2 regions of the Roseburia sp. AM23-20 genome follow, and region 2 is predicted to be linked to the other one. Evidence: predicted binding sites of a transcription regulator. Region 2 holds the regulator's gene; the other holds the start of a gene.
The links. The regulator Rex, encoded in region 2, represses fermentation and respiration genes when NADH is low (regulators of the CRP and FNR family bind a similar motif). The targets are predictions, from matches to a motif close to ATTGTTAANTANTTAACAAT.
Positions count from the first base shown of each region.

Region 1: the regulator Rex is predicted to act here: its motif matches at 6,596-6,615, upstream of DW650_RS17780 (butyryl-CoA:acetate CoA-transferase).

Region 1 covers NZ_QRHS01000034.1:10,633-21,769, reverse strand. Annotated here, with positions in the region: gene DW650_RS17815 (LysR family transcriptional regulator) at 1-202, shown strand, start outside; gene sdaAB (L-serine ammonia-lyase, iron-sulfur-dependent subunit beta) at 385-1,050, shown strand; gene sdaAA (L-serine ammonia-lyase, iron-sulfur-dependent, subunit alpha) at 1,150-2,025, shown strand; gene DW650_RS17800 (GntR family transcriptional regulator) at 2,257-2,619, shown strand; gene DW650_RS17795 (ABC transporter ATP-binding protein) at 2,675-3,550, shown strand; gene DW650_RS17790 (membrane-spanning protein) at 3,617-4,291, shown strand; gene DW650_RS17785 (hypothetical protein) at 4,370-5,077, shown strand; gene DW650_RS17780 (butyryl-CoA:acetate CoA-transferase) at 5,211-6,551, opposite strand; gene DW650_RS17775 (glycosyltransferase family 2 protein) at 6,730-7,800, opposite strand; gene DW650_RS17770 (class I SAM-dependent rRNA methyltransferase) at 8,165-9,376, shown strand; gene DW650_RS17765 (nitroreductase family protein) at 9,678-10,190, opposite strand; gene DW650_RS17760 (winged helix-turn-helix transcriptional regulator) at 10,477-10,812, shown strand; gene rlmD (23S rRNA (uracil(1939)-C(5))-methyltransferase RlmD) at 10,982-11,137, shown strand, end outside.
Region 2 covers NZ_QRHS01000001.1:266,390-277,526, reverse strand. Annotated here, with positions in the region: gene DW650_RS01280 (elongation factor G) at 1-476, shown strand, start outside; gene DW650_RS01275 (InlB B-repeat-containing protein) at 585-1,910, shown strand; gene DW650_RS01270 (hypothetical protein) at 1,967-2,245, opposite strand; gene DW650_RS01265 (hypothetical protein) at 2,276-2,602, opposite strand; gene DW650_RS19650 (hypothetical protein) at 2,772-2,936, shown strand; gene DW650_RS01260 (chorion class high-cysteine HCB protein 13) at 3,085-3,309, opposite strand; gene DW650_RS01255 (isopropylmalate/homocitrate/citramalate synthase) at 3,623-5,011, shown strand; gene DW650_RS01250 (GntR family transcriptional regulator) at 5,022-5,681, shown strand; gene DW650_RS01245 (NADP-dependent isocitrate dehydrogenase) at 5,696-6,907, shown strand; gene abc-f (ribosomal protection-like ABC-F family protein) at 6,904-8,841, shown strand; gene DW650_RS01235 (redox-sensing transcriptional repressor Rex) at 8,967-9,620, shown strand; gene DW650_RS01230 (NAD(P)H-hydrate dehydratase) at 9,707-11,137, shown strand, end outside.

The sequences.
Region 1 (11,137 bases), on a different contig from region 2:
GGAAGATGGATTTGGTATTTCGGTACTGCCATATTTTCTGATCGAGGAATATTTAAAGGCTGGCCGTCTGGTGGAAATAAAAGTAGAAGATATTTGTCTTGAAAGAAACTTAAATCTGGTATATCATCCACATAAGGTTTGGAATGATCCACTGCGTGATTTTATGGATATTGTACGTCAATATGGGAATGATGAGAGGTAGAGTAAAATTTCCTATTACATAAAAAAAGAACAGGATTTCTACGGTGGAAATACTGTTCTTTTCTATGCTATAAATGTGTGTGTGTATATAGCAATTAAAATGTATCATAAATTTGATATAACTTCAAATAGGATAAAATTATAGAAAACATAAGTAAATACTTATGAGAACGGAGATAAGATATGAACCTGTTAGATATCATCGGACCTGTAATGGTCGGCCCGTCCAGTTCGCATACGGCGGGAGCCGTCAGAATCGGGAGAGTCAGCCGTAAACTGCTGGCGGAAGAAGTAAAAGAAGCAAAAATATACTTTCATGGTTCGTTCCTTGCGACGGGCAAGGGACACGGCACAGATAAGGCGCTGATTGCCGGATTATTAGGAATGCAGGTGGATGATCCGGCAATACCGGACAGTTTCAGGATTGCGGAGAAGAGAGAAATGAGATTTTCCCTGGAGGGGATCGACCTCGGTGATGTTCATCCAAATTCGGTGAAAATGAATCTGACAGGTATTTCCGGGCGTACACTTGAAGTGATTGCAGCTTCGATCGGAGGCGGGCGGATACAGATCTGCGAGCTTGATGGGATCACTGCCAATTTCAGTGGCGATTATCCGACACTGATCGTGCATAATATCGACCAGCCGGGACATGTTACCGAGGTAACATCCATGCTTGCCCATAAAGGCGTCAATATTGCCACAATGCAGCTTTACCGGAAAAGCAGAGGCGGCAATGCTGTCATGGTCATAGAGTGTGACCAGGAAGTGCCGAAAGAATCACTTGCATGGTTAGAGCACTTAGAGGGTATATTAAAGGTAACGTATTGCAGTCTGGTGGAAGAGTAGAGATTAATACACCTTTTGATACATTAATCAAAATATATCATAGAAAGTTGGAAGTAGTGTGAAAAATAACATTTTTCACACGCAGGAATGGAGATTTTTATGTATGGATCATTACAGGAATTATGTGAATTAGAAGAAGCATCCGGGAAACCATTTTGGAAGATCGTGCAGGAGGATGACTGCCGGGAACAGGGAATCACGGAGGATGTGTCTTTTGGGCAGATGCGCGCGATGTATCAGGCAATGAAGAATGCGGACGAGCGTTATGATGAAAAATTAAAATCCGAGAGCGGGCTTGTCGGCACAGAGGGCAAAAAAATGATGGATGCAAGGGCTGCGGGTAATTTACTATGCGGCGATTTTATTGGGAAAGTCATGGAAAAGGCATTAAAAACCAGTGAGTCGAATGCCTGCATGAAGCGTATCGTGGCGGCGCCGACGGCTGGTTCATGTGGTGTTGTTCCAGCAGTATTTCTGAGTCTGCAGGAAGAAAAGGGATATTCCGAAGAGAAAATGGTGGAGGCATTGTTTGTGGCAGCAGGCATCGGCGGCGTGATCGCAGAGCGGGCTTTTTTAGCTGGTGCAGCGGGCGGCTGTCAGGCGGAGATAGGTTCGGCATCTGCGATGGCGGCTGGCGGTGTCATGCACTTATTAGGAGGCAGTGCAAAAGAGATCGCAAATGCGGCAGCACTGGCATTAAAAAATCTGCTGGGACTTGCCTGTGATCCGGTTGCCGGATTAGTGGAAGTGCCGTGTGTCAAACGAAATGTGATGGGAGCAGTCAATGCGCTGACTTCTGCCGATCTGACGAGAGCCGGCATATTCAGTAAAATTCCGCCGGATGAAGTGATCGATGCGATGCGAAGCATTGGAAGAAGCATGTCCGAAGATATCCGGGAGACAGGAAAAGGTGGACTTGCCGGAACACCGACCGGAGTGGAGATCCGTGAGCGGATGTCCGGGGGCAGACTGTAAGAATGGAATAAAGTTTCAGGGAAAAGTAACCACATGATTACCTGTTTGTACAGGCTGGTAGTTATGTGGTTACTTTTTTTGAATAAAACAGTTGACAACATCACATCATAGTGCTATGGTTAGTTACATAAGTGATGAACCACATAACAAACCAACCATATAATAGAATAAGACATACAGGAATATTCTATTATCACGAAATAAAAATTTGCGAGAAAGGAGCAGCCATGCATGAATGAAATCTTAACGCAGGAGAAATCCATCTATCTGCAGATCGCAGAAATGATCGAGACAGATATTTTAAGGAATATTCTTCTGGAGGAAGAGCGCGTGCCGAGTACGAACGAACTGGCGAAGCTATATGCGATCAACCCGGCGACAGCGGCAAAAGGTGTAAATATATTGGTGGATGAAGGAATCTTATATAAGAAAAGGGGAATCGGCATGTTTGTAGCAGAGGGAGCAAAAGAAAACATTTTAAAACGCAGACGAAATGAATTTTACGATCATTATGTCAAAAAATTATTAGAGGAAGCGGCAAGCATCGGACTGGATAAAGAGGAAGTGATCAAGCTGATACAGTCCGCAGAGTAAGGAATATTACTGGTCACACAGGTGTGTGGACAAATGTAAAAAAAGGAGGAGCAGAATGGAAACAATCGTTTGTAATCATATCAGCAAGAATTATGGGAAAAAGGAGATTTTAAAAAATATAGATTTTACACTGGAAAAAGGAAAAATCTACGGTCTGATCGGGAGAAACGGTGCAGGAAAAACAACACTGTTATCGATCTTATCGGCGCAGAATCCGGCGACAGAGGGAAGTGTAACCTGGAATGGTGAGACCGTCTGGGAGAACAGAAAAGCGTTAGATCACATCTGCTTTTCCAGAGAATTATCGACCAACCTGTATGGAAGCGGTGTCAGTGCATTAAAAGTAAAAGAATACTTAAAAAATGCATCTTATTACTATCCAAACTGGGATCAGAAAATGGCGGATGAGCTGATCGAAAAATTTGAGCTGAATACCAAACAGCGCATCAACAAAATGTCAAAAGGTATGCTTTCTATGGTAACGATCATTGTGGCACTTGCGAGCAAAGCGGATTTTACCTTTTTGGATGAGCCGGTAGCAGGACTGGATGTTGTCATGCGCGAGTATTTTTATCACAAACTGATGGAAGAATACACGGAGACAGGACGTACTTTTGTGATCTCCACGCATATCATTGAGGAAGCGTCAGACCTGATGGAGGAGGTCATCATGATAAAAGATGGCAGACTTTTGCTGAAAGAAAATACACAGGATCTGTTAGAGAGAAGTTATCATGTGAGCGGACTTGCAGAGGTGGTAGATCAGGCAACGGAAGGTTATGAAAAACATCACGAGGAAAAGACGGGACGCAGCAAGAGCGTAACGATCCTTTTAAAAGAAGGTCAGACGCTGCCAGAGGGATATGATGTGACGATCCAGCCGGTAAGTCTGGAGAAGTTATTTGTATCACTGTGTGGATTAACGGATTAGTAATCGTTTTATCCGGTGTAGTGATTTAGAAATCAATGTGCCGGGAAATGGCGGGAGGAATGAAAAATGGAACAATCTAAAATCATAAAAAGGAATTTTCTTTTCTGGGGCAAATATGGTATTCAGATGACAGCAATCCTCATTGGTTTTGTCGTAGTGTATGGTATATTTTTTAGCTTTGGTGACAGTTCGGATGGGGGATTCTGGACGAGTGCAAATTATTTTGCCATTCTGATCGGTATTCTGTTTAACTATATCGGACCGATCAGTTATGGAGGAACATATATCCCGATGGTGCTTTCCTTTGGTTCCGGCAGAAAGGAAGCAGCGTGGGGAGCACAGCTTTTATATGGAGTCTACGCGGTTACTGCATATCTGTTTGTTCTTCTCACAGGGTATCTGTCAGCAGGAAGAGTGGATGGTTTTAAAAACATACTGATCGCGGAAGGATTTGTTCTCTGTGTGGCATTTGGTCAGATCTGTACCGTACTGCAGATGCGTTATGGAAAAAAAGGAATGGTATTTGGAATCTTAATAACAGTTGCAGTCATAGTTTCTATAGGTGCTGGTTTTGTTATGGGAAGCGGTTTGATCGATACGCTTACCACATGGATCGGAAATCTGTCAGGCAGGGTTATTTCGGGAGCACTTTTTGCCGGTGCAGCAGTGGCAATTGTACTTTATGTAATCAGTCTTATCCTGCAGCTTCGTGTGGTATCGAAGTATGAAGTGCGTGTGTGACAGTGTCATACAGGAAATGGATAAATCAAGGTGTTTGTATAGAAAGCTACAACAATATGAAAGGGGTAGAGTGAGAAAATGATTGACAATTTTTTGATACAATGCAAGACAAGAAGGGCAGAAGTGCTGGAGTTTCTTGCTGTTGCGCTGGGCGGTTATGTGTTGGGGATCATTGTTATGATGGTCATCCGCGCAAATACCATGGAAGAGAATGAGTGTGTCACGCTTGGAGTGCTGATCGCTGCGATCATGCTGGGGTTTGTACATTTATTTGGTATCATATTTTCTTTTATCGGGGAATTTAACATGGCGTTGTCAATGGGTGCAACGAGAAAAGCCTATGTGGGAAGTTATGCGTTATTTAACATGGCAGAACTTGCAGGACTGGAACTGCTGTTATTTGTATTTGGAAAGATAGAATTTGCCATCATGGGAGTGATCTATCCGCAGTGTGATGTCATACTGGATCTCACACAGTACTTTCAGTGGAAATACCTTCTGGCGGTTATCATCGGAATGACGATCGTGGAATTGTTTGCAGGAGCTGTGATTCTGCGGTTTGGAATGAAAGCACTCTGGGGTATCTGGGCAGTCTGGATGTTTATCATGCTTGTACCGGTAAAACTGAGTGAAAATGAAATGATAGTAGCAAAAATGCATCAGATTGGTATGCAGATCGGATTCGGAAATATTGCGCAGTATCTGTTCCTTTTGGGTGTGGTCGTGGCAGCCATCATGGCAGTACTGGCATGGAAGCTTCTAAGAAAACAGAGGGTGACGGTGTAAAATAACAAGGCGAAACAAAGAAAGTATCACGACTTAAGAAAAGGTCGGAGAAAGACAGAATAGAATGTATAAAAAAGGCAGAACCGGGGATGAAGCGGTTCTGCCTTTGTTTGATGTAAAATGGATGTGCAGGTTATTTGTTGCTGCGTCTCCAGATGTGCATTTTCTCAGCCTCTTTGATCAGCTCGTCACGGAAATCCGGATGAGCGATGGAGATTAAGGCTTCTGCTTTCTGCCATGCGGAAAGTCCTTTGACATTTACTTTACCATATTCCGTTACAACATAATGTGTGTTAGCACGGGTATCAGTTACGATGGAACCGTTTGCCAATGTCGGGCGGATTCTTGACTGTACCTGTCCGTCTTTGGTCTTAAAGGTCGAGGACAGGCAGATAAAGCTCTTGCCGCCTTTTGATAGGTAAGCACCTAATACGAAGTCTAACTGTCCGCCGGCACCACTGATCTGCTTGATACCTGCTGACTCTGCATTGACCTGACCGAAGAGGTCGATATCAACGGCGTTGTTGATGGAAATAAAGTTATCGAGTGCAGAGATGGAACGGATATCGTTGGTGTAGTCAACCGGAGCGCTCATTAACTCTGGGTTGTCGTCTAAGTAATCGTACATTTTCCTGGTACCTGCACCGAAAGCGTAGGTCTGACGGTAGCGGTCAATATTTTTCTTTGCACCGGTGATCTTTCCGGCTTTTGCGATGTCAACGAATGCATCTACATACATCTCTGTGTGGACACCAAGATCTTTTAAGTCGGACTCCGCGATCAGGGAACCGACAGCGTTTGGCATACCGCCGATACCAAGCTGCAAACATGCACCGTTCGGAATCTCGTCTACGATCAGTTTTGCAACCGTTTTGTCGATATCTGTTGCAGGACCGCCGGCACCAAGCTCGCCGATCGGAGGATTAGAACCCTCTACGATATATGTTACATCGGAAATGTGAATTCCGCATTCTGTTCCGCCAAGGCAGCGCGGCATATTTTCATTTACCTCTACGATGATGTGTTTTGCTCTCTCACACATTGCACCGAGATGGGAGGCACTTGGTCCGAAATTGAAATATCCATGGGAATCCATCGGAGCTACCTGAAACATTGCTACATCATCCGGGCAATCAAGCTCACGGTAGTAACGCGGCAGTTCGGAGTAACGGATCGGTGAATAGAAAGCGCATCCGCGGCTGATCATTTTACGCTCGATACCGGACATATGCCAGGAGTTCCATGTAAAGTGCTCACCGGCATCCTCACGTGCGAAAGTAGCTAACGGTTTTAAAAGGATACCACCGCGCAGGTTTACGTTTGTCAACTCATCGGTACGTTTTGCCAATGCCTGATCAAGGGCATCTACGGTGTTTGTACACCATCCGAAGTCAACCCAGTCCCCGGATTTGATCAATTTTACCGCCTCATCGGCAGATACAAGTTTCTGTTTGTATTCCTGTGAATAATCCATCACAAATACCTCCTCATAATTGTAAAAAATCATGATATAAAAAGATTGTTAAAAAATTACCATAGTCTTATCCTAACACTTTATGGAGGGTTTGACAAGTTAATTAATCTGGCATGATATAGTCTTTGACGCACAGCTTGACAACAAGTGTCAAGCTTGCGAGTGAACAGTAACTCAATTAATTCTCCACCGGCATCGTCCAGCTCTGCGACTCACGGCGGTATTTATCCAACGCTTCCTCATAGCTTGAAACCAGCATGGTATCGGAAGGAATATTCGATTTTGCCTCGGCAAGAAGCAGCTCATAACATTCGACCAATCCGTACAGAGGGAGATCGCCGCTGGTGTGGACATCTAAGATGCTTTCCGTTTCATAGGCAGCATTGTAGAACCAGATGACAGCCTCATTTAAGTCCTTTTGTGCGAGAAAATAGGTGCCAAGTTCATAGCAGATCTCGGAACATGGAGTGGTCAGCATATCCTTCATCGTCAGCTTGAAAAATTCATTTTTGTTGTCCTCTAAGCGGTACACATGCGCGAGTACGCAGGAGGCTTCTTTCATGCCATCATCGGAGAGGTCATGTTCTAAGATATACTGGAAAATCGGTTTTGCATCCTGAAAGTCTTTTGTGTCACCGGTCTTTAACAGCTCTTTGGCATACATCGTGCGGATCTTCGGAGAGAGTTCGTGGCCGCTCTGGAAGTTTTTGATAAAGATGGAAAAGTCACGTTTGCTGTGAAAATTCTGCGGTTTATGTAAAATCTCAACGTCGCTGTCGAAGATTACAGGAGTCAGGCGGACTGTCTCGTGCACCGGATCGACCCAGGTAAAGGTGCGCAGACGTTTGAACAGCTTCGGACGGTATTCTTTTTTTGCATTTAAAACGGTGTCAAAATCAGCGTCCGTCACATATTTCATCTGAACGATCTCGATTTCCGGCAGCAGTGCATTTTTGAGACGCAGAAAACGCTCATGGTTAAATTCATCTAAAACCTCGTCTGCATCGGCGGTATAAATGTAATCCATGTTTGCCTTGGAAAAAGAAAAATTTCTCGCCGCGGAAAAATCGCTTGTCCATTTAAAATCATAGATCTGACTGGTGTATTTTGCAGCGATCTCCTTTGTGTGATCCGTAGAACCGGTATCTACGATGATGATCTCATCCATAAGATCTGCAATTGAATCGAGGCAGCGGGCAAGAACCGCTTCTTCATTTTTTACGATCATGCATAAACTTATCGTAGCCATGGAAAGTCCCCCTGTTTGTGTATGTTTTTTATAATGATTCACAACAGATATATGTAGTGCTGTATATGTCGTATGAAAAAATATAGTCTGCTTTTTTATAGTATTTATTATATCGGACATGGCAGGCAGTTACAAGAAACAGTTTTTGTTTAAAAAATATTTTATAGGCAGCATGGAATGTGCTACAATGGGTAAATGCAAAAATCAGGAAATGAGGAAAACAAATGAACAATGGATGCAGAAAACCATTGTGGTGTGGATCGGTGCACTGCTTTGCTGTGCCTGGTGGCATTGGTGCTGGTCTGCGTGGGGATTTATATTGTAAATTATGGAAAAGAAGAAGCGTGAGAAAGGTGGATGGAAAATGAGTGCAGTTGTGACATTAAAAAAGGGTGAAGGAAGAACGATCAAGGCAGGCGGTGCATGGATTTTTGATAACGAGATCGATACGGTCATGGGAAGTTTTGAAAACGGAGAGACCGTAGTTGTGCATGATTTTGACGGCTATCCGATGGGCAAAGGATTTATCAATACCAATTCAAAAATCCGCATCCGTATGCTGACAAGACATGTGGATCAGGAGATCGACCGCGCTTTTTTACAGATGCGCGTGAAAAATGCATGGGAGTACCGCAAAACAACGGTCGATACATCATCCTGCCGTGTAATCTTCGGGGAAGCAGATTTCCTGCCGGGACTTGTCATTGATAAATATGAGGACGTACTTGTGGTAGAGTGCTTAGCACTTGGCATGGAGCAGTTTAAGGAGACGATCGTTTCCTTATTAAAGGAAGAACTTGGAAAAGACGGCATCAAAGTGCGTGGCGTTTATGAGAGAAGCGATGCCAATGAGCGCACCAAAGAGGGACTTCCAAAGGTAAAAGGATTTATCGGCGAGGAATTTGACACTAACGTTGAGATTACGGAAAACGGTGTCCGTTATCTGGTTGATGTCGTAAACGGACAGAAAACCGGATTTTTCTTAGATCAGAAATACAACCGACTTGCCATGCAGCGCATATGTAAAGGGAAAAAGGTGTTAGACTGCTTTACCCATATGGGCACATTTGCCTTAAATGCAGGACTTGCAGGAGCATCGGATGTCACAGGGCTTGATATTTCCGAGTATGCAGTGGGGCAGGCGAATGAAAATGCACGCAGAAACGGCTTACAGGATACCGTTCATTTCCGCTGCGCAAACGTTCTTGATGAATTGCCGAAATTAGCACAGGACGGTGAACAGTATGATGTTGTCATCTTAGATCCGCCGGCATTTACCAAGTCACGCCAGGCAACGAAAAATGCGATCAAAGGTTATCGTGAAATCAACATGAAAGGTTTAAAACTGGTAAAAGATGGCGGTTATCTTGCCACCTGTTCCTGTTCCCACTTTATGACGCAGGAGCTTTTGGCAAAGACCGTGAAAGAGGCAGCAAAGGCAGCCCATAAGAGACTCCGCCAGGTGGAGTTTAGGACGCAGGCGCCGGATCATCCGATTCTCTGGGCAAATTCCGCAAATGTGCCGGAGAGTTATTATCTGAAGTTTTTTATCTTTCAGGTGGTTGACGAACGCTAGGCGTTCGTCATGAAAAGTAAGGACTGGGAAGTGGTGGAAATGCTTGATTGATAAGGGATGGAAGATATTTGACGTTTACAGAGAAAACCTCGTAAAGTATCGCAAAATATCACAAAACCGTGATTCAAAGTGGTAAGAAAAGTGGTAAGCACCTGAATAGAAAAGTGATAAAGAAATTGCCAGGGCAATGTACCACCCCGGAAGTCAGATTAAAATCTGACATTCGGATGATGATGCATGATCCTGGCAATTTTGTGATTACTTAAAATCACAGGTTTGTTTGTGGTGCATGCTATTTGTTTTAAAGGTAGGAAACCAGCTCATCCATGCCAATGCGCATATCTTTATGACGCTCTGCGGATGCATCCGGTTCATCACTGTATCCGAGTGCTAAGATATTGACCGGTTCTAAGTTTTCCGGAAGGTTCAGTTCTTCTTTTAATATGTCCGGGTTAAAGTAGCAAATCCAGACACTGCCAAGACCAAGCTCGGTTGCCTCAAGCATCATATGGTCGGTCAGGATCGAGGCATCGATGTCGGTTGTGATCTTGCCGTCAAACGGACGCTTCCAGGCTTTTGTCTTATTGGCACAGACGACAATGGCAGCCGGTGCCTGATAAATATTTGCTGCTTTTCCGACTTTTTCCAGTCCTTCTTTGCTTTTTACGACTATAAGGCGTACCGGCTGCATGTTCGCGGCGGTCGGTGCTACGTGGGCAGCCTCTAAGATTTTATCCAGTTTTTCCTGTTCAATTTCTTTTCCTGTGTACTTTCGTACAGAATGTCTCTTTTTTGTAATCTCTAATAATTCCATGATAATCTCCATTCTTGAGCTGTTTTTTGCGCATCTTGAGTTTGTGTGTAAGCACGGATCTTGTGTGTGAAAAATCTTATTTTTCACGCTAATCCTCCATGCTTGAGCTGATTTTTGCACATAATTGAATTTCATGCGGTTTCGCTGGGATAATCCTGTTTATTTCGGATTCTATCTTGTGTTTCTGAACGTTCATGTCTATAATTATATGGAAATGCAGAATATAAGCAAGTATGCACTTTTTTGATATATACTTCCGAAAAAGTAAGTAAGGAGAAACAGATCTATGAACAAGGAATTTAACTGTCCGGTGGAGGCGACGATCTCCCTGATCGGCGGCAAATACAAGTCGGTCATTTTGTTTCATCTGATGGGAAAAACGCTCCGCTACAGTGAACTTCATAAAAAGATACCGAAAGCCACCGATAAAATGCTCGCACAGCAACTTCGGGAACTGGAAAAAGACGGACTTATCAAAAGAACCGTCTATCCGGTTGTCCCGCCCAAAACAGAGTACAACCTGACGGAGTTTGGAGAGAGCCTGTCACCGATCCTAAATGCCATGTGTAACTGGGGAGAGTCCTATCTGAACATTCCGAGTCAGTGTGTGGAAGAGTTGTGAGGCGGAAAGGTTTGAGGGACAAGTGAAAAGCAGGAATACTGTGTCTTGGTGCAGAGCGGGGAACAGAGCACGATGAGAGATTGAGGATTGTGCGCAGGATTTGTGCTTGTGCGTAAACATGAGGTGTCAATGAAAGTGTTGTTTTTATTGAAAAGAATGGAGGATTGAAATGGCAGATAAAAATGCAATGAAAAATAAAAGTGCAATGAGGAACAAAAGTAAAGTTAAAAATAAAGACATAGCGAAAAATAAAGCTGCAGGCAAGAAAAAGTATGCAGTTGATAAAACAATGAAGCAGGAGGCAGAAAAACGAACCGCCGGAAAA
Region 2 (11,137 bases):
GAATCCAGGAAGGCGTGCAAAAAGGACCGATGGCAGCTTATCCGGTGGTAGGAGTAAAAGCAGTTTTATATGATGGCTCTTATCATCCGGTAGACTCTTCTGAAATGGCATTTAAGGTTGCAGCACTTCAGGCATTTAAAAAAGGTTTCATGGAGGCATCACCGATCCTGTTAGAGCCGATCGCATCCTTAAAGGTTGTTGTACCTGACAAATATACAGGTGACATCATGGGAGACTTAAATAAGCGCCGTGGACGCGTACTTGGAATGAATCCGACAGAACACGGTTATCAGGAGATCGTAGCTGATATCCCATATATGGAATTATATGGATACAATACAGATTTACGTTCTATGACCGGTGGAAGCGGAACCTTTTCTTATGAGTTTGCAAGATATGAACAGGCTCCTTCTGATATTCAGGAACAGGAGATCGCAGAAAGAGCAGGCAAACTCGATAACACGGACAATTCATAAAAACTTCTTTGAAAAATAAAAGAAGCAAGTCTTCCCGGAAAGCAGAGCAAAAAACACAGACTGGCTGTAATACCGGCTGGTCTGTGTACAAAAAAGGGAGGAATGGGTATGCAGTTTGGCAGAAAAATTTGCAAAGAATTATTTGTAATTTTATATGTATTTATTTTTCTTGTAAGTGATCCAAAACTGGTTCGTGCCTGCAGTATTATCATACTCCCGAATGCTTCACAGGAGACCATTGCAAGTGATGATATCACATTAGACCTCTTTGCAGGAGAAAATCCATCGGAATATCATATTGTATATGAAGTAAATGGTGGCATTAACAGTAGTAATAATACAAAAAACATCAAAAAGGAAGAACTTCCGTTTACCTTGGATGTACCGGTTAAGATCGGATATAATTTTGCCGGCTGGTATGCAGATTGCAATTATTCCAGAAAAGTTACAACAATCGATGAGGACAGCCCTGCTAATATGGTGCTTTTTGCAAAATGGACAAAAAACATCGATAATCATTATAATGTAGAAATGTATTCTTACCAGACTGGCACGATCCGTGATAGCAGTCAGAAAGAGTTAAAGGAATGTTCTTATACTTTTTTGGATTCTCTTTCGATTCCGGGAATGCCTTCTACCAGAGAAAAAGATTATAAGGACAATTTGATCAGCAGTTCCAGCCAGTGTATGCAGGGACTTTGCTTCACACCGGATTATATTCTTATCACAGCCTATTCAGAAGATCGTAAAAATTTAGGCTCGTTAATGGTATTTGACCGTGAGAGTGGTGAATATCTTGTGACACTTGGCATGAAGAAAGAAAGTCATCTTGGAGGTATTGCTTTTGATGGTGAAAATGTCTGGATCTGCCATTCTAATTCCAATACATTAGAACGCATTTCCTATGAATATATCACAACAATTGCAAATGATGTACCGGGGTATTGTATTGATGCATCCGCTTTGTCAGATGAATATCGTCTGAAAAATACACCATCCTGCATTACCTGCTACGGCGGAAGACTCTGGGTTGCTACACATACCAGATTTTTTGATTCCGAAATGTATTCTTACAGTTACGATAAAGAAGCGGATAAACTGACAGCAGTCAGCAGTTATAATCTTCCAAGCAAGGTGCAGGGCGTGGCTTTTGATGATAATGGCTCTATTTATTTAAGTACCTCTTATGGAAGAAACAATTCTTCTTATTTGAAAGTTTATGCGTCTCTCCTTGCACTGGATAAAAAGCCAAATGATCCAAAGGTAAAAGTTGAGATGCCGCCTTGCTCAGAGGAAGTTGCGATTGCGGATGATACGGTATTTGTTTTATTTGAATCTGCGAGTGCAAAATATTTTGAGGGTACAGACGGTATGGGAAAAAGTCCGGCACCGATTGACAAGTTGTTAGAAGTGAGTGTTGCTTCAATCTGGTAAAACTAAATCAAACAGCAAGCAGATAGAAAAGGGATGGAGTGTTTCCATCCCTTTTGTCAGCTTTGTTTCCGTTCTTTCATAAGACGGATGATCTTATCCGCCTTATCCGCCTCTTCTTTCGACATGTTTTGTTTTAACAGGGCAATTAACATTTCTGTTTCCGGATCAGTAAACTGGATATTGTTTGTCTTTGCCGCATTCATGGTGCCAAGGAGAAATGGCATCATATCTTTAATATTTGTTGGCTTTTCTTTTGAAGCAAAGTTCATTAAAAACTGCAGTTTTTCGGGTGACATATTTTTCAACCCCGGATTATTCCAAAAATCATTTTCCATATTTTTCCCTTTCAAAAGATTTAAGATATTTTATGCAAAAATCGTCTCATATGTTTCCATCATGGAAATCATATTCGTAAGCATATCAAGTGTTTCGAGTTCCTTATCCGTACAGAATTTCCGGAGATCGTTCAGCATAGCAAGCGTGGAATTTTCTTCTTCGCTGACAGAGCACATAGACATGACTTTATCTTCTTGATTAAATACCTGGATGGTATTCTGTAATTCCATATATTTGATCAGAATGGCAAATTGTTTTTTCTGGTCGCCTTTCATATAAGGAATTGCTGTTTTTAACATCTGCAGTTCTCGGGTCTGTGTCATATTATCAAATGGCGTGAATGAATTTTGTTCCATAAAAATCTCCATTCTTGTGTGTGAAAAAAGTTTTTTTCACTCGAATGCCTTTTTCTTTCAGTTTATGAATCAGAAAAATAGATTATGTCAGCTATTATGCAGATTTTAGGATGGGTTTAGTGACGATGTCAGGCAGTCCGGCATAAAATAAACAGGGAGGAATAAAAATATGCTGATTATTGATGGAAATAGTGTTTATGAAATAGATGAGGAGTGTGCCAGGAGAAAGAAAGTCCCGAAAGAATGTGGAATTTATGAGAAGATGATACAACAGCAGAAATGGGAAAAAGATCAGGAATATACAGATAAAAATCAGAAAGAAAAATACTCATAATATCGATGATCTATGAATCAGGAAAGAATCCTGCCCGGAGGGCAAAAAACGTCTCGCCTGTAACGGGCAGAGACGTTTTTGGTATAAACAATAGAATGATACAGGGCGACCGGCAATACCGGCCGCCTGTATGGAATGAATGCTCAGACTAGCAGAAGCATCCTCCGCCATTTCCACCACATCCGCCGCAGCAGAAGAGAAGCAGGATGATCCACAGACAGTCATTACTGCCTCCACAGCCATTATTTCCACCACAGAATCCGCCGTTACCGCCACAGCAGCATAATAAGATGATGATCCAGAGAATGGAATTGCATCCTCCCTCGTTACAGGAACATCCACCACCACAGTTTGTTGCAGCTAAATCACTCATATAAAACCTCCAGAAATTTTTCTTACACTGTATCTTATGTGAAAGCCAGATAAGTGTTACAAATCTGAAAAAATTTTCTGTTAGGTTTAAAGGAATACACAGGATGCATATTTTAACATATTTATAACTGCAAGTTATAGAAAATATAAAATTTTATGCCTTGACAAATAAGAGAAGAAATGTATAGAATATAGAAAAAGTATAATTGTATACAATTATGCATGAAAAAATATTCACTCTAAAAGTAAAAATATGCATTCATGGCATAGGTGTCAATGGCACAAGTGCCATGGCAGAAAGAAGGATTTACGTTATGAGAGAAGTTGTAATGAATAAGAAAACGAATCTGCTGCAGCTTGAAGAGCATTTTTATCAGTTAGCAGATGTGAAAGAACCAAATGTATTCCATAATCTGTTCCCGTATGATGAGATCCCAAAGATCGCATTCAATGACCGAATTGTACCACATAATATGCCTGAAAATATCTGGATCACAGATACGACATTTCGTGATGGACAGCAGTCAAGGGCACCTTATACAACAGAACAGATCGTGACGATCTATGATTATCTGCATCGCCTGGGTGGACCGAAGGGTCTGATACGACAGAGTGAATTCTTTTTATATAGCAAAAAAGACAGAGATGCCGTCTATAAATGTTTAGAGCGCGGTTATAAATTTCCGGAAGTTACAAGCTGGATTCGGGCAAGCAAACAAGACTTCCAGTTAGTAAAAGATATCGGTCTGCGTGAGACAGGTATTCTGGTAAGCTGCTCGGATTATCATATTTTCTATAAAATGAAAATGACAAGAAGAGAGGTCATGAATCTTTACCTGAGTGTCATCCGTGAGTGTTTGGAGACAGGTATCAGTCCACGCTGTCATTTGGAGGATATCACAAGATCTGATATTTACGGTTTTGTAATTCCGTTCTGTGTGGAGCTTATGAAGCTGATGGATGAATATAAGATTCCAATCAAGATCCGTGCCTGCGATACTATGGGATATGGAGTGAATTTCCCTGGTGCTGTGATTCCGCGAAGTGTACCGGGTATCATTTATGGTCTGACCACACATGCAGGTGTACCTTCTGAACTGATCGAATGGCATGGTCATAATGATTTCTATAAAGCAGTTAATAACTCTACGACGGCATGGCTTTATGGAGCCAGTGGTGTCAACTGCTCCCTGTTCGGTATCGGAGAGCGTACCGGTAACACACCGCTTGAGGCTATGGTTTTTGAATATGCACAGTTAAAGGGAACACTCGATGGTATGGATACCACAGTGATCACAGAGCTGGCGGAATATTTTGAAAAAGAGCTTGGATATGTGCAGCCGAGCCGTACACCGTTTGTCGGCAGTAATTTTAACGTTACAAGAGCTGGAATCCATGCGGACGGACTTCTGAAAAATGAGGAGATCTATAATATTTTTGATACCGGAAAATTCTTAAACAGACCGCCATTAGTATCTGTTTCCAACACATCCGGTCTTGCAGGAATTGCTCTCTGGATCAACTCATATTATCATCTTCCGAAAGATAAGAGTGTCGATAAGAACTCAGAACTTGTAAAAAAAGTAAAAGTCTGGGTAGACAAGCAGTATGAGGATGGACGTGTTACGGTACTGACGGATAAGGAATTAGTAGAAGAAATTGAAAAATGCTGTAAGGAATTAAATGTAACAATAGGAGCATGAGGTGTCATATATGGGAGAGGATAATTATTCCTTAAGTTCCCGTGTGTTCCATACGATCCGTGAGAATATTTTATCCGGAAAATATGCGACAGACGAAGAACTGAAGGAAAAAAATATCGGCGAAGAGTTAGGCGTCAGCCGTACTCCGGTGCGTGAGGCGCTCCGCCAGCTTGAACTGGAAGGATTAGTCACCATCATTCCGAATAAGGGTGCTTATGTTGTAGGTATTTCCAAGAAAGATATTCAGGATATTTACGAGATACGGTCACGTTTGGAGGGACTGTGTGCAAAGTGGGCTGCGGACAATATCACAAAAGAGCAGTTAGATGAACTGGATGAAAATATATATCTGTCTGATTTCCATGCAGCAAAAGGAAATTCAGAACAAGTCGTGGAATTAGATAACCGTTTCCATGAGATTTTATATAACGCTTCTGACAGTAAAGAGCTGAAACATGTGCTGCTTGATTTTCATCATTACGTGCAGCGTGTACGTAAAATCACACTTGCAGATCCAAAACGTTCTGTGCAATCGAATCAGGAACACAGACAGATTGTGGAAGCATTAAAAAAACATGATGCCAATCTGGCAGAAAAACTTGCAAATGAGCATATGATGAACACCATTCACAATATGGACAATTACGGATGGGACAATTTATTTCAATAGAAAAGGAGAACATAATGGAAAAAATCAAAATGACAACACCACTGGTAGAGATGGACGGAGATGAGATGACAAGAATCCTCTGGAAAATGATCAAAGATGAATTACTTCTGCCGTTTATTGATTTAAAAACAGAGTATTATGATCTTGGATTAGAGCATCGTAATGAGACAAATGATCAGGTTACCGTTGACTCTGCCAATGCAACAAAGAAATACGGTGTTGCTGTAAAATGTGCAACGATCACACCAAATGCAGCCCGCATGACTGAATATAATTTAAAAGAAATGTGGAAAAGCCCGAATGGTACGATCCGCGCCATGTTAGATGGAACGGTATTCCGTGCACCGATCGTTGTAAAAGGGATCGAGCCATGTGTAAAGAACTGGAAAAAACCGATCACGATCGCGCGTCATGCATATGGCGATGTATATAAAGCAACTGAGATGAAGATTCCTGGAGCAGGCAAATGTGAGCTGGTATATACAGCGGAAGATGGTACAGAGACGAGAGAACTGATCCACAACTTTACCGGAGCAGGCGTTGTTCAGGGACAGCATAACCTTTGCAATTCCATTGAAAGTTTCGCAAAAAGCTGTTTTAATTATGCACTGGATACAAAACAGGATCTGTGGTTTGCAACAAAGGATACGATTTCAAAAAAATACGATCATACCTTTAAAGACATTTTCCAGGAAATCTTTGATGCAGAGTACAAAGAAAAATTTGAAAAAGCAGGTATTACCTATTTTTATACATTGATCGATGATGCAGTTGCACGTGTAATGAAGTCTGAGGGTGGTTATATCTGGGCATGTAAAAATTATGATGGAGATGTCATGAGTGATATGGTTTCAAGTGCATTTGGTTCACTTGCCATGATGACTTCTGTATTAGTTTCCCCGGATGGATATTATGAATATGAAGCTGCACATGGAACGGTACAGCGCCATTATTACAAACACTTAAAAGGTGAGGAGACATCCACAAACTCTGTTGCAACTATTTTTGCATGGACAGGTGCACTTAAGAAACGTGGAGAACTTGATTCTAACCAGGCATTATCTGATTTTGCAGAAAAACTTGAAAAGGCTTGTATAAAGACCATTGAAGATGGTAAAATGACAAAAGACCTTGCGCTGATTACTACAAATCCGAATCCGGTTGTATTAAACAGCGAAAATTTCATCAAGGCAATCAGAACAACATTAGAGGAAAGTTTAAAATGATTTTGTCATGTCAGAGTATCTCAAAGTCTTTTGGAACAGATGAGATCTTAAAAGATGTAAGTTTTCATATTGAAGCAAACGAAAAAGCAGCGATTGTCGGCATCAATGGTGCCGGCAAGTCTACGCTGCTTAAAATTATTATGGGCGAAGAAACGTCCGATACCGGTGAAGTGATCCTTGCAAAAGATAAAACAATCGGTTATCTGGCACAGTATCAGGATGTATCGGGGCACAGAACCATTTATGACGAAGTTCTTAATGCAAGAGCTGACATCCTTGAAATGGAACAGAAACTCCGCAATATGGAGTCAGAAATGAATCAGCAGACCGGTGGGGAACTGGAAAAACTGATGGAGGTTTATCATCGTCTGAGCCACGAATTTGAACTGCAGGGCGGATATGCATACCGGAGTGAAGTAACCGGTATTTTAAAAGGACTTGGTTTTTCGGACGAAGATTTAACAAAACAGATGAATGAATTGTCCGGAGGACAGAAAACCAGGGTTTCGCTTGGCAAACTCTTAGTCACAAAGCCGGATGTATTACTTTTAGATGAGCCGACAAACCATCTGGATATGGAGTCGATCCGCTGGCTTGAGAATTTTCTGCGGGCTTACAAAGGGGCTGTTGTGATCGTAGCACATGACCGTTATTTTCTGGATCGCGTTGTCACAAAAGTTGTAGAGATTTTCCAGCATAAAGCGTATGTATATCAGGGAAATTACTCGGATTTTGCGAAGAAGAAAGCAAAAGTCCGTGAAGATCTGTTAAAACAATATTATAATCAGCAGCGTGAGATCAGACATCAGGAAGAAGTTATCACAAAGTTAAAATCGTTTAACCGTGAAAAATCCATCAAGCGTGCGGAGAGCCGCGAAAAGATGTTAGACAAGATAGAACGTATTGAAAAACCGGTTGAGGACAATACAGACATTAAGATCGTGTTAGAGCCAAATGTGGTCAGCGGAAATGATGTCCTTACGGTGTCAGGTCTTGCAAAATCATATCCGCCGGTTACATTGTTTTCGGATATCTCATTCGAGATTAAACGTGGGGAGCGGGTAGCACTGATCGGCAATAACGGAACCGGGAAAACGACCATCTTAAAGATCATCAATAATCTGATACAGGCAGATGGTGGTACGGTAACACTTGGTTCGAATGTTCACATTGGATATTACGATCAGGAACATCAGCTTTTACATATGGATAAAACCATATTTGAAGAGATCTCAGATGCTTATCCAGAGCTGAATAACACAAAGATCCGCAATGTACTGGCAGCCTTTTTATTTACAAATGATGATGTGTTTAAGCGGATCTCAGATTTAAGCGGTGGTGAAAGAGGCCGTGTCTCCCTGGCAAAACTGATGCTTTCAGATGCTAATTTTCTTATTTTAGATGAGCCGACAAACCATCTGGACATTACATCCAAGGAAATTTTGGAATCTGCATTAAACCAGTATACAGGAACGGTATTTTTTGTTTCACATGACCGCTATTTTATCAATCAGACAGCAACAAGAATCCTGGAGCTGACAGGTGAAACAATTGTAAATTATATCGGAAACTATGATTATTATCTGGAAAAACATGATATTATGACGCAGTTGTATGTGAAACAGCCAGAAACTTCAGATGTGCAGCCTAAGAAACAGGATGATGCCGTTAATAAGCTCGACTGGCAGGCACAAAAAGCAGAGCAGGCAAGGATTCGTAAAATTGAAAACAGTTTAAAAAAAGCCGAGGAAGAGATTGCCGCACTTGAAAGTGAAATAAGCATGATCGATGAAGAATGTGCAAAGCCGGAAAACGCAGTTAATTCCGCAAAATTAAATGAGCTTGCAGCAAGACAGCAGGAGTGCAGGGAACGACTGGAAACTTGCTATGAAACCTGGGAAGAGCTGTCAATGCAGTTAGATGAAACTGATTGATGATATTTCCTGATAAAACAGAAAACATCTTATTGAAAAAAAGATAGTTAAATTTTTCACACATTGACAGACACAGGGGAAATCACTATAATAAACAAGAGAACGTAAGAAAGGTGGAACCTTTTGTGCAGGAAAAAGAAATATCACAGGCAGTTATCCGGAGAATGCCGCGTTATTACCGCTACCTCGGAGAACTCTTAGATGCCGGTGTAGAACGTATATCATCCAATGATCTGAGTAAACGAATGAATGTGACTGCATCCCAGATCAGACAGGATCTGAATAATTTTGGTGGTTTTGGCCAGCAGGGTTATGGTTATAATGTAAAGTTTTTATATGAGGAAATCGGTAAGATATTAGGTTTAAATGAAAGACACAATATTATTGTGGTGGGTGCAGGTAATCTTGGACAGGCACTTACAAACTATGTGAAATTTGAAAAACTTGGTTTTGTGATCATAGGACTGTTTGATGTAAATCCTGCATTGGACGGTGTGACCGTGCGTGGAATCAAAATCCGCATGCTGGATGAATTAGAGAGTTTCTGTGCAGAAAATCAGGTGGATATTGCGGCGCTTACTATGCCAAAGGAAAAGGCTGATGCCATTGCAAACAGACTAGTCGGACTTGGAATCCGCGCAATCTGGAATTTTGCGCATGTAGACCTGGAGCTCATTGATAAAAATGTTGTTGTAGAGAATGTACATCTTTCCGACAGTTTGATGCAGTTATCTTACAACATTGTCAGAAACAAAAAAGCAGAAAAAAACGGTAACTGAAAAGGGTGCCATAAATTCAGGAAGCAATTAGCTGCCGCACAGATCTTTGTGCGGCGTTTTTTGCTTATAACAGGGGGCTTATTATCATGAAGTATCTTGTAAACAGCAGGGAAATGCAAAAATATGACGCAAATACCGTTTCACATTTTAAGGTTCCGGGACTTCTTCTGATGGAGCGTGCAGCAATAACATTTGTAAATGAACTCCATAAGCAAAAAGTCGATCTCTCAGAAGTTCTTATCGTATGCGGCAGCGGAAATAATGGTGGAGATGGTCTTGCGATCGCCCGCCTTTTATTTCTGGAGGGACATACTGTTACAGTTGTTTTTGCTGGAAATAAAGATCATTGCTCGGAGCAAAACAGAATCCAGCAGGATATTTTAAATGCATATGGTGTTCCTGTCTATACGGATTTACCGGAACAGATCAGACCAACAACTGTCATAGATGCACTATTTGGTGTAGGGTTGTCGAGAGACGTGACTGGTACTTATGCAGATATATTATGTTGTATGAATACACTTCCGGGAGAAAAAGTGGCAGTGGATATTGCATCCGGAATTTCTGCAGGTACAGGTGCTGTCCTTGGTATGGCATTTCGTGCAGATATCACGATCACATTCGCATTTGCGAAATTAGGCAGTATTCTCTGGCCGGGAAATGAATATGCCGGCAGAGTGATCGTATGTGATATCGGTATCACGAAAGAAAGCTGGCTGGGAGAGACACCGTCAGTAATGGCATTGGAAACGAAAGATTTATTGCTGCTCCCGGAGAGAAAAAGTCATTCTAATAAAGGAAGCTATGGAAAACTTTTGCTGATCGCAGGAAGTGTCAATATGGCAGGGGCGGCAGTTTTATCTGCAAAAGCTGCTTACGCCACAGGATGCGGTCTGGTGCGTGTGCTGACGCCGGAAGAAAACAGGATTATTTTACAGAGCTGTGTTCCAGAGGCGGTTCTTACTACTTATGATAAAAATGCTGCTCCGGGGAAGGCTGTATTACAGGAGGCTTTTGATTGGGCAGATGCCATTGTGGCAGGTCCCGGGCTTGGGAAAGAAAAAACTGCTGCACAGATATTAAATTTTGTGTTAGAATATGGAACGTCACAGGAAAAGAAAGCAATTCTTTTTGATGCGGATGCGTTAAATCTGATAGCAGAGCAGAATGACTTACCAGAGGCAGATATCTGGAAAAATTTTAAAATCCCGGCAGTGATCACACCTCATCCCGGAGAGATGAGCCGGCTTACCGGAAAAACAGTCAATGAGATCCAGCATCATTTGCTTCAGACTGCTGCGGATTATGCAAAAGAATATCACGTTGTATGTGTCTTAAAAGACGAACATACCGTAACTGCACTGCCGGATGGTAAAAAATACCTGAATCTTTCCGGCAATTCCGGAATGGCAACAGCAGGAAGCGGAGATGTGTTAAGCGGTGTGATCGGTACACTTATGGCACAGAAAATAACACCTTACCAGGCGGCTCCTCTTGGGGTATATCTTCATGGCCTG